One region of the Streptomyces sp. NPDC047042 genome, then DNA from elsewhere that is predicted to be linked to it. Evidence: riboswitches for the same ligand, from Rfam matches in the RefSeq annotation. Region 1 holds a riboswitch; each other region holds the start of a gene.

Region 1 (4,729 bases):
GGCGGGCCGCCGCGATCGGCGTCGAGCTGTTCGTCGTGGACGACGGCTGGTTCGGCGCCCGCACCAGCGACCGGGCCGGCCTCGGCGACTGGACGCCTAACCCGGACCGCTTCCCGTCGGGGCTGAGGCCGCTGGCCGAGTACGTGCACGCCTTGGGGATGCAGTTCGGCATCTGGGTCGAGCCCGAGATGGTCAACCCGGACAGCGACCTGTACCGCGCGCACCCCGACTGGGTGCAGTTCCAGCAGGGACGCAGGCGGACGGAGTTCCGCAACCAGCTCGTACTGAACCTTGCCCGCGAGGATGTCCGGGAGTACCTGTGGGAGCAGCTCGACGCGATGCTCTCCAGCGCCCCGATCGACTATGTGAAGTGGGACTTCAACCGCTGCTTCAGCGACGCCGGCTGGCCCGGTGAGGACTACCCGCAGCGTCTGTGGGTCGACCATGTGCACGGGCTGTACGCCCTCCTCGACCGGCTGCGGGCGGCCCATCCCGACGTCGCCTTCGAGTCCTGCTCGGGCGGCGGCGGCAGGATCGACCTCGGTGTCCTCGCCCGTACGGACCAGGTGTGGACCTCCGACAACACCGACCCGCTGGACCGACTCGCCATCCAGGAGGGCTTCAGCCAGATCCATCCGGCGCGGGTCATGGCCGCCTGGGTCACGGACAGCCCGAACACCCAGCTGAACGGCCGGGTCAGCTCATTGCGGTTCCGGTTCGTGAGTGCGATGGCCGGGGTGCTCGGCGTCGGCGGTGACCTCACGACGTGGACGGAGGAGGAGCTGGCCGAGGCCGGGGAGTGGGTGGGGCTCTACAAGGAGATCCGGCCCGTCGTGCAGCGCGGCGACCTCTACCGGCTGCGGCGCCCGGCCGGCGGGCTGAGCGCGGTGCAGTACATGCTCGGGGACGAGACCGTCGTCCTCGCCTGGCTCCAGGCGCAGCACCACGGCGAGCCGGTACCGGCGCTGCGGCTCCGCGGGCTCGACCCCTCGGCGGTCTACGAATGCCGTGAAACGGGTGAAATCCACCGAGGTGCGGTGTTGTTGCACCACGGCCTGCGAACCGGACTCAAGGGTGACCTCGATGCGGCAGTTTTCCGCTTGCGTCGCATCTGATGCTTCTGTCCGTTATGGCGTATTGATTCCAACTCGCTTGGGAATGCGGGTTCCTGTGAATCGGGCGAGTGAGCAGCGTCATATTCGTGACCGTGTGTCGCCGTCATGTGCACGTAATTTCGGCGGCTTTTAAGGGTGTTCACACGACGGAAAGATCGATAATTCACGGATCGTGACCGGGAATTCTGGGGTGGATCACAGAAAACCCGTACACAGGGAACCCCAGGCTTGTTTCCGTGCGTCTTGGTCGCTTACGTTCGCCACCCATCCGGACGGACGCCCAATCCTGCCGCCGCCCGGATCCCGTCTCGACCACCCGACCACGGCAGGAGCGGGGGACCCACAGGTAGAACGCCTGCTCCGGTCTCCGGAACAGGCTTGGGGTCAAGTCACGTCCAGGCGTGGCCGGACATCTCCAGTCCGCACCCGACAGCTCACCTCGCAGGCGACGGAGAAGGAATTCGCCATGCCCGCGAAGGGTAAGCACCGCCGTCCGAAGTCCCAGCGCTTCACCCGCTCGATAGCCGTCGCCGGAACCGGCGGAGCGGCTCTCGCTCTTCCGCTGCTGGGAGCCACCGGCGCCCACGCGGTCACGGCGGAGTCCGCGACTCAGTCCGTGTCGTCCCTTTCGGTGACGGCCAAATCCATTGCGGCCGAGGCGGTTTCCGCGAAGTCGCAAAAGGCCGCGAAGAAGTCCCGGACCTATTCCGTCCGGGCCGGCGACTACCTCGCGAAGATCGCCCAGGAGCAGGGCGTCGCCGGCGGCTGGAAGAAGCTCTACTCGGACAACCGCACCGCCATCGGCGCCGACCCGAGCCTGATCCACCCCGGTCTGAAGCTGACGATCGGCAGGAAGGCCGCGTCGACCTCGTCGCCCGCCTCGAACTCGGGCTCTGCGGAAGCGTCCTTGAGCTCCCCCAAGTCCACACAGGCAGAGGCCACCCGGCCGGCCGCCGAGAGCGCGACGGCCGCGAACTCGACGGCGGCCGAGGCCACCGGTACCGGTACCGGCAGCTCCAGCGGCTTCAACCTCCCCGTGGCCGGTGCCACCATCGGCACCGGGTACCACGTGGCGGGCAGCATGTGGTCCAGCGGTTACCACACGGGCGTCGACTTCGTCGTCCCGACCGGCACCTCCCTCAAGGCTGTCGGCGCCGGCACGGTCGTCTCCGCCGGCTGGGGCGGCGCTTACGGCAACCAGGTCGTCATCAAGCTCGCCGACGGCTACTACGCGCAGTACGGCCACCTCTCCCAGCTCTCCGTCTCGGCCGGTCAGTCCGTGACCGCGGGCCAGCAGATCGGCCTGTCCGGGGCGACCGGCAACGTCACCGGACCGCATCTGCACTTCGAGATCCGCACCACCCCGGACTACGGCTCCGACGTGGACCCGGTCGCTTACCTCCGCTCGAAGGGCGTCGCCGTCGGCTGACGAACGTTCGCGGCGAGGACAGCCGTCGAAGGCCGGACCCGTTTCCCGGGTCCGGCCTTCGACGCGTTCACGCGCGCGTGTGCGGGTGTGATAGTCAACTCCCTATCCGTGCAAGCGCTTTCTGCCTCAAGGAGCCGCCTCGTGACGACCACCCGCAGAGCCTTCGGAGCCCTCGCCGCAGGCGCGGCTCTCACCGCGCTCGCCCCGGCAACAAGCGCCAGTGCCGCCACGTGCGGACGCCTCCTCGCCCATGACGACTTCCGCCGAGGCCTCGGCCAGTGGGCCGTCGAACTCCAGGACGGCGGCAGCGTCACGGCGGCCCGAGGCATCCTGGAGGTCGACGTGCCGAGCGGCGCCACCATCTGGTTCAAGCGCAGGCTGCGGGGCCCGTACCTCATCGAGTACACGGCGACACCGGTCTCGGCGGGCGGGGTGAACGACCGGGTCTCGGATCTGAACAACTTCTGGAACGCCGTCGACGTCCGCTCCCCGGACGACCTCTTCGCCACCCCGCGCGGCGGCGCCCTCGCCGAGTACGACTACCTCAAGACCTATTACGTCGGCTACGGCGCCAACACCAACACCACGACCCGGCTGCGCCGTTACGTCGGCGAGGCCGGTGTGCGCCCCCTGATCCACGATTACACGGAGCCGCTCCTGGTCCCGAACGCACCGCACCGGGTGCGGATCGTCTCGGCCGGCTCGACGGTCCAATGGTGGAACAACGGGCGGCTCGTCTTCGACTACCGCGACCCGGAGCCGTACACGGCTGGGCACTTCGCGTTCCGCACGACGTGGAGCCACTTCCGGATCTCCGGCTTCAGCGTCCGTGAGCTGCGTCTTCCCATTATTCCGGGTTGACCAATACTTGACGAGTGGCTTATCTCACCGCCAGTCAAGTCCTTCCTACGGTCGCGTAGCTCACATCGGAAGGTGAATCATGCTCTGTTGTGGCAGACGATTCGAAGAATGACAGCAGAGCGGTGATCGGGTCGTACGTGGCGGTGGGGGACAGCTTCACCGAAGGCGTCGGCGACCCCGGCCCGGACGGGGCCTTCGTCGGCTGGGCCGACCGGTTCGCGGTACTGCTCGCGGACCGGTGCCCGGAGGGCGACTTCGACTACACGAACCTCGCGGTACGCGGCAGGCTGCTCGACCAGATCGTGGCCGAGCAGCTTCCGCAGGCCAGGGAACAGGCGCCGGACCTGGTCTCCTTCTGCGCGGGCGGCAACGACATCATCCGGCCCGGCAGCGACCCGGACGAGGTCGCCGAGCGCTTCGAACGAGCGGTGATCGGCCTCACCTCGGCGGTCGGCACGGTCATGGTGACGACCGGCTTCGACACCCGCAACGTCCCGGTGCTGAAGCACATGCGCGGCAAGATCGCCACGTACAACGGACATCTGCGGGCCATCGCCGACCGGTACAACTGTCCCGTGCTCGACCTGTGGTCCCTCAAGACCATCCAGGACCGCAGGGCCTGGGACGGCGACCGGCTGCATCTGTCGCCGGAGGGGCACACGCGCGTGGCGCTGCGCGCCGGGCAGGTCCTCGGCCTGGACATCCCCGCCGACCCCGACCAGCCGTGGCCCGTACTGCCGCCGCGCGGCACGCTGGAGATCCGCCGGGACGACGTCCACTGGGCCCGCGAGTACCTGGTCCCGTGGATCGGGCGGCGCCTGCGGGGCGAGTCGTCGGGGGACTACGTGACGGCGAAGGGGCATCTGTCGCCGGACGACATCAAGAGCCGCATCGACCGGGTCGCGTGAGCGCTTCCGTCTTTGAGCGCGGTTCTCAGCGCGGTTTGCAGCACGGTTTTCAGCGCCGGGCGGGCACCTCCAGCCCGTCCGGCGCTTGAGGACGAGGCCGTCCAGGCCGAAGGGGGGTCTGGGGGCGCAGCCCTCGGCGGACGACCACATCACTCACCTGGACCCGCTCAACGCCCCCCGCTCCAACCCCAGTTCCCCAGCCAGCGCAGCGTCCACCCACTGCTCGGCCCGCGCCCGCGACACCCCGTCGTACGCCGTCATCTGGACGGCCAGCCCGTCCAGCAGCGCCGTGAGCCGCAGCGCCGTGCCGGTGGGGTCGGGGCACTCGAACTCGCCCGCGGTCACCCCCTCCGCGATGACCTCGGTGATCGCGGCCTTCCAGCGCCGGTCCAGGTCACCGGCGACCTCCCGCAGCG
Region 2 (4,729 bases), on a different contig from region 1:
CTGGAGAAAGGGGGTTCGGAGATGGTGTGGCCGTTCACGGCGACGGAGATACGCAGGTCGAAGCCGCCGGGTTCCTCCTCGGCGTCGTCGAGGTAGGGAAGCAGGGGGTGGGTCCGGGCAGGCGGCGGAACCCGGGCATCGTCCAGGGCGTCCAGCGGGGTGATCCAGGCCGAGACGGACGTGGCGAAGGACTTCCCGAGGAACGGGCCCAGCGGGACGTACTCCCAGGCCTGGAGGTCGCGGGCGGACCAGTCGTTCAGGAGGCAGAGGCCGAAGACGTGGTCGCGGAAGTCGGACAGGGCCACGGGGCTGCCCATGGGCGACGGTGTGCCCACCACGAAGCCGACCTCCGCCTCGATGTCCAGGCGGACCGACGGACCGAAGAGCGGCACCGGGTCGGTGGGGGCCTTGCGCTGGCCCGAGGGACGTACGACCTCGGTGCCAGAGACCACGACCGTGCCCGAGCGGCCGTGGTAACCGATCGGCAGGTGCTTCCAGTTGGGAGTCAGTGAGTCGGCGGCGTCGGGGCGGAAGATCTGGCCGACGTTCCGGGCGTGGTTCTCGGACGCGTAGAAGTCGACGTAGTCCGCGACCTCGAAGGGGAGGTGCAGCGTCACGGAGGACAGGGGGTGCAGGAGCGGGGCGACCGTCTCCTGGTGGGACGGGACGGTGACCCAGGCGGTGAGGGCGCGCCGGATGTCGGACCAGGTCGTGCGGCCCGCGGCGAGAAGCGGATTGAGGGTCGGACGGGCCAGGACGGAGACATAGGGGGAGCCGAGCGCGGCGGCTGCCGCACCGGCGTCCAGGACGTGGTCGCCGAGACGGACGCCGACCCGGCGGTCCGTGGAGCCGGCCGGGGAGAACACGCCGTACGGCAGGTTGTGCGGGCCGAAGAGGTCGCCCTCGGGGACATCGAAGGGGGGCATGGGCACTGCCTCGCTCTCGTGTGTCGTCAGTCGAAGCCTGTTGTCGGGCTCGGCCGTTGTCGTGGCCGTCTGGATGGCTGGTGCGGCGCGGATCCGTCCGCGGTCGCGGGCTGGGGGTCGTCTCGTGTGGTCATGTGGTCGCGCCACAGGTTACGGGTGGGCGGCCCGAGTCGTCGTTCGGCAACGCGTGGTCGCTGTGGGCCCTCACCTACTCCCCGCATCCCTACCGCTCGCGCGGATCCTCCGGGCGGGAGCAGCGGGGGCAGCGGGTGGGGTTCGTCGGTGGTCGGCCGGTGTTGACCGTATGCGAACTCGGCGGTCGTACGCGGGAGTTGTCGGCCGACCAGGTCATAGCCGCGACCGGCCACCGCGTCGACACCGCCGCGATGGATCTCCTCGGGCACGAGCTGCGCACGGAGCCGGCGATGATCCGGGGAACGTCGAGGCTCGGTGCCGGATATGTGTGGCGGTGGGGTACGGGTAGGCGCGGGTGGGGGCTGGGCGCCTCGCTCGATCTTGTGAACCAGGGGTTCACCGCATCGGGTTGTCGTGCTGATCGTGGCCTCCCGGGGCGGTGTCCGCGGCAGGAACTGGCCCTTGTGCCGGGGCTGTTGCCGCCCGGACGGCGAACGTCGTCCGGTTCGGGCGGCGACCGAGGGGTCGAACGATCCGTATTCTCTGGATCATGCCCGCTCCCACCTCATACGCACTTATCGCCACGGATCTTGACGGAACGCTCCTGCGCGCCGACGACACGCTCTCCGACCGGTCACGGACCGCCCTGGCGCGCGCCACGGCCGCCGGCGCCCGTCATCTGGTCGTGACGGGTCGCCCGGCGCCGAGAGTCCGGCCGTTGCTCGACGACCTCGGTGCCGGGGGGCTCGCGGTGTGCGGGCAGGGAGCGCAGTTGTACGACGCCGGCGCGGACCGCCTGCTGTGGTCGGTGACCCTGGACCGGGAGCTGGCGGAGACCGCGCTCGGCAAGATCGAGGCCGAGGTCGGGCAGTTGTACGCCGCCGTCGATCAGGACGGGGTCGACGGGCTCACGCTGATCGAACCCGGGTACCTGATGCCGCACCCGACGCTGCCCGCCGTACAGGTGCCGCGCCGGGACGATCTGTGGGCCGCGCCCATCAGCAAGGTGCTGCTTCGCCATCCGTCGCTGTCCGACGACGAGTTGGCGTCGGCGGCGCGTGGAGCGGTCGGTTCGCTCGCGACCGTCACCATGTCGGGGCCCGGCACCGTCGAACTGCAGCCATGCGGCATCACCAAGGCGACGGGGCTCGCGTTGGCCGCCGAGTATCTAGGGCTGTCCTCGTCCGCCACCATCGCCTTCGGCGACATGCCCAATGACATCCCGATGTTCGACTGGGCGGCCCACGGTGTCGCCATGGCCAACGCCCATCCCGAGCTCAAGGCGGTGGCGGACGAGGTCACCCTCTCGAACGAGGACGACGGGATCGCGGTGGTGCTGGAGCGGTTGTTCGGGCGGGGGAAGGGCTGGGAGGGCTGGGAGGACTGGGCGGACCGGGAAGTGCCGGTACCAGGGTCGGCACCGGCACCGGCACGGGCACGGGCCGTGGCACCGTCATCGGCCTCGGTACCTGCCTCGGCTGCGACACGGGTCGGTCGGCAGTAGGGCCGGGTAGGCGGAAATGAGCCCGGGTGGGGCGGGCGTCGTGGGTCCGGCCCAGAGGACGCCCGCCCCACCCGGGCAGGGACGGTCGGCCTAGTAGGCCCCGTACACGTTGTCTATCGATCCGTATCGCGCGGCCGCGTAGTTGCAGGCGGCGGTGATGTTGGCGATCGGGTCGTAGGGGTCGAACGAGGTTCCGGCGACGTGGTACGCGGCGAAGGTCGGGTCGATGACCTGGAGGAGGCCCTTGGAGGGGGTGCCGGCTGCCGCGTTCGAGTCCCAGTTGTTGATGGCGTAGGGGTTGCCCGACGACTCGCGCATGATGTTGCGGTAGATGCCGTCGTACGTCCCGGGGATTCCCTTCTGCGCCATGATGTCGAGCGATTCGCGGATCCAGCCGTCCAGGTTGTTCGCGTAGTACGTCGTCGTCGACGACGCGGCCGACGGGGCGGCGGAGGCCGTCGTCGCGGTCAGGAAGGGGATGGCCAGGGCTGCGGCAGCCGTCGCGGTGATGGCGAGTGTGCGCGTGAGTGCGAGCGGGCGGCGAAGGGTTCGCGCGCGGTTGTGCTGACCTCGTGCGGGCATGGTGAGTCCTCTCCGGCGCCTACGAGGTGAGCTGTCGGGTTCGGGCGGGAGATGCCCGGCCGGGCGCGCTGCGGCGCGCGGCTTCACCCCTAGCCGCTCCGGCGTCGATGTCCGGACCGGCGGCTTACCTGGGTCCCCCGCTCCTGCCTGCGTGAGTCACATGTGGGTGGGTGGTGGTCTGCTCTACGGGCGGCGGCAGGATTCGGCGATCCGCCCGGTGTGGCGCGAAACGTATGCGAGAGCACACGTGTGGAACAAGGGGCGGAAATGCAGGACTTGCCCATATCGTGCACACATTGGGAATAAAACGGGCAAATGGTAAAGGATGGGTGGAGGGGTAACTTGCCTTTGTGAACGGGGAGTTTGCGGGGAGGAGGGGGTGTGGGTTGATTGACGGCGTGACTCGAATCACGAGGTGGGGGGTAGGGGTGGTCTCGATGGGGCGAGTGGTGAATTTGGGGTGTTTCGAGGTTTTTGGGACATGTGTCGGTCACCGGAAAGGGCCGGAGATGGGCGCGGTGTGCTTATAAATGTCCATGCTTTGGACTGATCAAAAACATTCCGGTCGTGATCCGATACCGCCCGGCCTGGACGGGCGGGCGCTCGCGGTGATCGAAACATGACCGGATACGCTGACTCGAGTGAGGGCAGCGACCTATCGACACACCGTGTGACCGCCAGTAGACACAGCAGACAGGAGATCCCTCGTGACCGTCGTCGGGCCGTTCGGGCTGAGCGTGCGGGACCAGGCTCTCGAAGCCGATGTCCAGGCCGGATTGGCGGCTGTCGAGGAAGGTTTGCTCGAAGCCACCAAGAGCGAGGTCCCCTTCATCACGGAGGCCGCGCAGCATCTCGTACGGGCGGGCGGTAAGCGTTTCAGGCCACTGCTCGTGATGCTCGCGGCGCAGTTCGGGGACCGGCACGCGCCGGGGATCGTGCCGTCCGCGGTGGTGGTGGAGCTGACCCACCTCGCGACGCTGTATCACGACGACGTCATGGACGAGGCCGAGGTACGACGCGGGGTGCCCAGCGCCAACACGCGCTGGGGGAACTCCGTCGCGGTCCTCACCGGGGACTTCCTGTTTGCGCGCGCCTCGCACATCCTCGCCGACCTCGGGCCCGAGGCGGTCCGGGTGCAGGCCGAGGCGTTCGAGCGGCTGGTGACCGGGCAGATCCTGGAGACCGCGGGACCGTCGGACGGGCGGGACCCCGTCGAGCACTATCTGGACGTGCTCGGCGGCAAGACCGGATCGCTGGTGGCGGTGGCCTGCCGGTTCGGGGCGATGATGTCCGGTGCCGACGACAGCGTCGTGGATGTGCTCACCCAGTACGGGGAGCGGCTCGGGGTCGCCTTCCAGCTCGCGGACGACGTGCTGGACATCGCGTCCGACTCCCACGAGTCGGGGAAGACGCCGGGTACGGATCTGCGCGAGGGCATTCCCACGATGCCCGTGCTGCGGTTGCGTGAGCGGGTGGCTCGACTGGGGCTGGCCGAGGACATCGCGCTGTGCGAGCTGCTCGACTCCGACCTGAGTGACGACGCCCGGCACGCGGAGGCGCTGGCCCGGCTGCGGGTGCATCC
Region 3 (4,729 bases), on a different contig from region 1:
CGGAGCACCCTCCCTGGGGTGGCTGGACGTCAAGACGTCCGCGGACGTCGAGGTGCCGGTCATCGAGGCCGCCGTCGACGAGGAGCTCGCCCGGTTCGCCGCGGACGGCCCCACGGCCGAGGAAATGGAGCGCGCCCAGGCCCAGTTGGAGCGTGAGTGGCTCGACCGGCTCGGTACGGTCGCCGGCCGCGCCGACGAACTGTGCCGCTTCGCGGTGCTGTTCGGCGACCCGCAGCTCGCGCTGACCGCCGTGCAGCGCGTACTCGAGGTGACCGCCGAAGAGGTCCAGCAGGCCGCCAAGGAGCGACTGCGCCCCGACAACCGCGCGGTGCTCGTCTACGAGCCTCTGACCGCCGACAGCGACACCGACACCGACGAGGAGGCGGCCAAGTGACCGAGCTCGCCACGATGGAGTTCCACCCCCAGCCCCAGGCGGGCGAGGCCAAGCCCTGGGCCTTCCCGGCCCCCGGGCGGGACACGCTCGGCAATGGTCTGACGGTCCTGCGGTGCCACCGCCCCGGCCAGCAGGTCGTCGCCGTCGAGGTGCTCGTCGACGCCCCCCTGGAGGCCGAGCCCGCCGGTCTCGACGGAGTGGCCACGATCATGGCCCGGGCCTTCTCCGAAGGCACCGACAAGCACTCCGCCGAGGACTTCGCCGCCGAGCTGGAGCGCTGCGGCGCCACCCTCGACGCGCACGCCGACCACCCCGGCGTCCGCCTCAGCCTCGAAGTCCCCGTGTCGCGACTGCCCAAGGCGCTCGGTCTGCTGGCCGACGCCCTCAGGGCGCCCGCCTTCACGGACAGCGAGATCGAGCGGCTGGTGCGCAACCGGCTCGACGAGATCCCGCACGAGACGGCCAACCCGGCCCGCCGCTCCGCCAAGCAGCTCTACAAGGAGCTGTTCCCGGCGACCTCGCGCATGTCACGTCCGCGCCAGGGCACCGAGGACACGGTCGCCAAGATCGACTCGGCCGCCGTACGCGCCTTCTACGACAGGCACGTCCGGCCCGCCACGGCCACCGCGGTGGTCGTCGGCGACCTCACCGGCATCGACCTGGACGCGCTCCTCGGTGACACCCTGGGCGCCTGGACGGGCACTTCGGCCGAGCCGCGGCCGGTGCCGCCGGTGACCGCCGACGACACCGGCCGGGTCGTCATCGTGGACCGCCCGGGCGCCGTGCAGACCCAGCTGCTCATCGGCCGCATCGGCGCCGACCGGCACGACCGGGTCTGGGCCGCCCAGGTCCTCGGCACGTACTGCCTCGGTGGCACCCTCACCTCCCGTCTGGACCGTGTCCTGCGCGAGGAGAAGGGTTACACCTACGGCGTGCGGGCGTTCGGGCAGGTCCTGCGCTCCGCTCCGGAGGGTACGGGTGCCGCGCTGCTGGCCATCAGCGGCTCCTTCGACACCCCGAACACCGGTCCCGCCCTCGAGGACCTCTGGAAGGTGCTGCGCACGCTCGCGGCCGAGGGGCTCACCGACGCCGAGCGCGATGTCGCGGTGCAGAACCTGGTCGGCGTCGCCCCGCTCAAGTACGAGACCGCGGCGGCCGTGGCGAGCACGCTGGCCGACCAGGTCGAGCAGCACCTGCCCGACGACTACCAGGCGACGCTGTACCGCCGGCTCGCGGCGACCGGCACCGTGGAAGCCACCGCGGCGGCCGTCAACGCCTTCCCGGTCGACCGGCTGGTGACGGTCCTCGTGGGCGACGCGGCGGAGATCGAGGCGCCCGTCAGGGCTCTCGGCATCGGCGAAGTGAGCGTCGTACCCGCCGAGTAGGGACACCGTCCACAGAGACGTCGTAGCGGCAGGGGCCCGGTGACGGAAGCGTCACCGGGCCCCTGTTTGTCCATGTTGATGTGCAAGTTGCCCGTATTGATGGAGAGGTTGACAGTCTGCACTGTGGCATGCGCGACAAAACCCGTGATCGGTTTGTTATTTGAAAGTAGTCACGCTTAGCGTCTGTCCGGCTGTCCGTCACGCAGTGCGCCGCAGTCGCGGCACCGGACAGTCATCGCCGAGTCCCCGTACGGCGCGAGCCAGGGGAGCCGGGGACCCACATCGTGCAGTCCCTGGGGTGAATCGGACGCCCGCGCGTGCCGCGAGGGGGCCCGTAGGAGACCTTCCTGCTCCGAACCCGTCAGCTAACCCGGTAGGCGAGAAGGAGGAAAGGAACAACCACTACATGGCGTTCACCCGCGCCACCGGGAAGCACCGTCGTCCCAGCCGCCCCAGCCTTGTCAACCGTACGACCGCTCGCGCGGCCGGCGTCGCGGCCCTCGCGACCAGCGGCGTCGTAGGCGCCCTCGCCGCCCCGGCGCTCGCCACGGAGTCCGCCGTCGAGCAGACCGGCCTCACCCCGGTGATCTCCATAGGGGAGTCGCTCGCCGAGCAGATAGACGCTCAGGCCGCCGCCCAGGAGCAGGCGGCCGAGCAGGCCGCCGCCGAGAAGCGGATCGAGGCCGCGGAGAAGCGGGCCGCGGCCGCCGCCAAGAAGCTGGCCGAGGAACGCGTCAAGCAGGAGCGCGAGGTGAAGGCCCGCGCCGCCCGTGAGGCCGAGCGTAAGCGCCTCAACGCCTACGTGGCCCCGATCTCCGGTTCGTACATCTCCACCGGCTACCAGGCGGGCGGCGGTATCTGGTCCTCCGGCAGCCACACCGGCGTCGACTTCCACGCCGCGTCCGGCACCACCGTCCACGCTGTGGGCTCCGGCACCGTCGTCGAGGCCGGCTGGGGCGGGTCCTACGGCAACAACATCGTGATCAAGATGATTGATGGTACGTACACTCAGTACGGTCATCTGTCGTCGATCAACGTCTCCGTGGGCCAGACGGTCACCCCGGGCCAGCAGATCGGCCTCTCCGGGGCCACCGGCAACGTCACCGGTCCCCACCTTCACTTCGAGGCCCGCACGACCCCGGATTACGGCTCGGACATCAACCCGGTCGCCTACCTCCGCTCGCACGGCGTGAACGTCTGACACCTCTTCGTACCACTCGTCGCGGCCCCGGCTCCTCCAGCCGGGGCTTTCGGCGTTTCCGGGTGCCCTGTGTCCAAAAAATATCCACGGATTCCGGCCTGCCGTCGGAAATTCCGGTTCTCTGCAATAGAGTCACTGAACACACGTCAATCGTCGACGTTTCACGGGGATTAAAGCGGAGGTCGGACATGCGTATTCCGGCGCACTCGGTATGCACGGCGATCCGGGACGACATCGTCGCCGGTGTCTACGAGCGCGGCAGCCGGCTCACCGAGGAACTGCTCGCCCGCCGGTACGGCGTCTCGCGCGTCCCCGTCCGCGAGGCCCTGCGCACCCTGGAGGCCGAGGGCTTCGTGGTCACCCGGCGGCACGCGGGCGCGTGCGTCGCGGAACCCACCGAGCAGGAGGCCTCCGACCTGCTGGAGATGCGCATGCTCCTGGAACCGCTGGGCGCCTCCCGGGCCGCCCAGCGGCGCACCGAGGCCCATCTCAAGGTGCTGCGCGGCCTGGTCAGACTCGGCCAGGAGCGGGCCAGAAGGGGCAACAGCGAGGATCTGCGCTCCTTGGGAGGCTGGTTCCACGAGACGCTCACCCAGTCCTCCGGCAGCCACGCCCTGGCCTCGACGCTCACCCAGCTGCGGCACAAGATCGCCTGGATGTACGCGGTGGAGGCACCGCCCAACCCCGTCGAGTCCTGGGCGGAGCACGGGGCGATCGTGGACGCGGTGGCGCGCGGGGACAGCGAGCGCGCGCGGGCGGTCACGGCACTGCACACCGAGCGGGCGACCCTCGCGCACCGGCTGCGCTTTCCGGGCGACGGAGACCGTCCGGATCGTGTGAGGACTTCGCAACCTCCCGTAAACATGATGGGCCTGCGTCATTAACACGGGCGCCGTATACAAAGAGGGTTGAATTCGCGGGGGACTATTTCTGCTGCCCGTGACCGGGAATTACGAAGGGCCCGCCCGATATTCGGGCGGGCCCTTCGCCATGTGCGGGTGGTGCATTTCGGGTGACGTTCGCCGTCACCGTCGACCGAGGACCCCGCAGGGTGCCTCAGACCGTTTCGGGAAGTTCCTCGAGTCCCTCGGCCACCAGCTTCGCCAGACGGTCGAGCGCCGCGTCGGCGCCCTCCGCCTCGGAGGCGAGGACGATCTCCTCGCCCCCCTGGGCACCCAGACCGAGGACCGCCAGCATGGAGGCCGCGTTGACGGGGTTGCCGTCGGCCTTGGCGATCGTCATGGGGACGCCGGCGGCCGTGGCCGCACGGACGAAGATGGAGGCGGGGCGGGCGTGGAGGCCCTCCGCCCAGCCGACGTTGACGCGGCGCTCAGCCATGTGATGCTGCCCTTCACTGTCTCAGGGTTGTCTAGACCATTGTTCCACAGCATGAAGCGTGCCGGGAAGCGGGCTTCGACCCGTCCCGGAACCGCGTTCGAACCCCGGCCTGGGCCCGACTTCGGTCCCCACAGACTGCCCTGCGACGTTGTCGGACGCGAGCCGTACTCTGGGGCGCATGCAGAACTCGTCGGACCGGCACGAGTACCCCGCCCACTGGGAGGCGGACGTCGTCCTGCGCGACGGCGGCACCGCCCGCATCCGCCCCATCACCGTGGACGACGCCGACCGGCTGGTCAGCTTCTACGAACAGGTTTCGGACGAGTCGAAGTACTACCGCTTCTTCGCGCCGTATCCGCGTCTGTCCGCCAAGGACGTCCACCGCTTCACCCACCACGACTTCGTGGACCG

What was found. Region 1 has a riboswitch for cyclic di-AMP ahead of ABZ855_RS06955 (peptidoglycan DD-metalloendopeptidase family protein). Riboswitches for the same ligand answer to the same signal wherever they lie in the genome.
Region 2: it holds a riboswitch for cyclic di-AMP, as region 1 does, so the genes downstream of both, ABZ855_RS03075 (transglycosylase SLT domain-containing protein) here and ABZ855_RS06955 (peptidoglycan DD-metalloendopeptidase family protein) in region 1, are expected to answer to the same signal.
Region 3: it holds a riboswitch for cyclic di-AMP, as region 1 does, so the genes downstream of both, ABZ855_RS22255 (M23 family metallopeptidase) here and ABZ855_RS06955 (peptidoglycan DD-metalloendopeptidase family protein) in region 1, are expected to answer to the same signal.

What each region holds. Positions count from the first base shown of each region.
Region 1 covers NZ_JBEYVP010000005.1:122,970-127,698, reverse strand. Annotated here, with positions in the region: gene ABZ855_RS06960 (alpha-galactosidase) at 1-1,115, shown strand, start outside; cyclic di-AMP (ydaO/yuaA leader) riboswitch at 1,419-1,578, shown strand; gene ABZ855_RS06955 (peptidoglycan DD-metalloendopeptidase family protein) at 1,582-2,544, shown strand; gene ABZ855_RS06950 (DUF6250 domain-containing protein) at 2,686-3,405, shown strand; gene ABZ855_RS06945 (SGNH/GDSL hydrolase family protein) at 3,528-4,313, shown strand; gene ABZ855_RS06940 (TetR/AcrR family transcriptional regulator) at 4,467-4,729, opposite strand, start outside.
Region 2 covers NZ_JBEYVP010000002.1:261,884-266,612, forward strand. Annotated here, with positions in the region: gene fahA (fumarylacetoacetase) at 1-926, opposite strand, end outside; partial or broken gene ABZ855_RS03070 (HAD family hydrolase) at 1,612-2,412, shown strand; gene ABZ855_RS03075 (transglycosylase SLT domain-containing protein) at 2,656-3,147, opposite strand; cyclic di-AMP (ydaO/yuaA leader) riboswitch at 3,151-3,316, opposite strand; gene ABZ855_RS03080 (polyprenyl synthetase family protein) at 3,855-4,729, shown strand, end outside.
Region 3 covers NZ_JBEYVP010000018.1:105,926-110,654, reverse strand. Annotated here, with positions in the region: gene ABZ855_RS22265 (pitrilysin family protein) at 1-394, shown strand, start outside; gene ABZ855_RS22260 (pitrilysin family protein) at 391-1,779, shown strand; cyclic di-AMP (ydaO/yuaA leader) riboswitch at 2,006-2,174, shown strand; gene ABZ855_RS22255 (M23 family metallopeptidase) at 2,186-2,980, shown strand; gene ABZ855_RS22250 (GntR family transcriptional regulator) at 3,169-3,864, shown strand; gene ABZ855_RS22245 (HPr family phosphocarrier protein) at 4,037-4,318, opposite strand; gene ABZ855_RS22240 (GNAT family N-acetyltransferase) at 4,497-4,729, shown strand, end outside.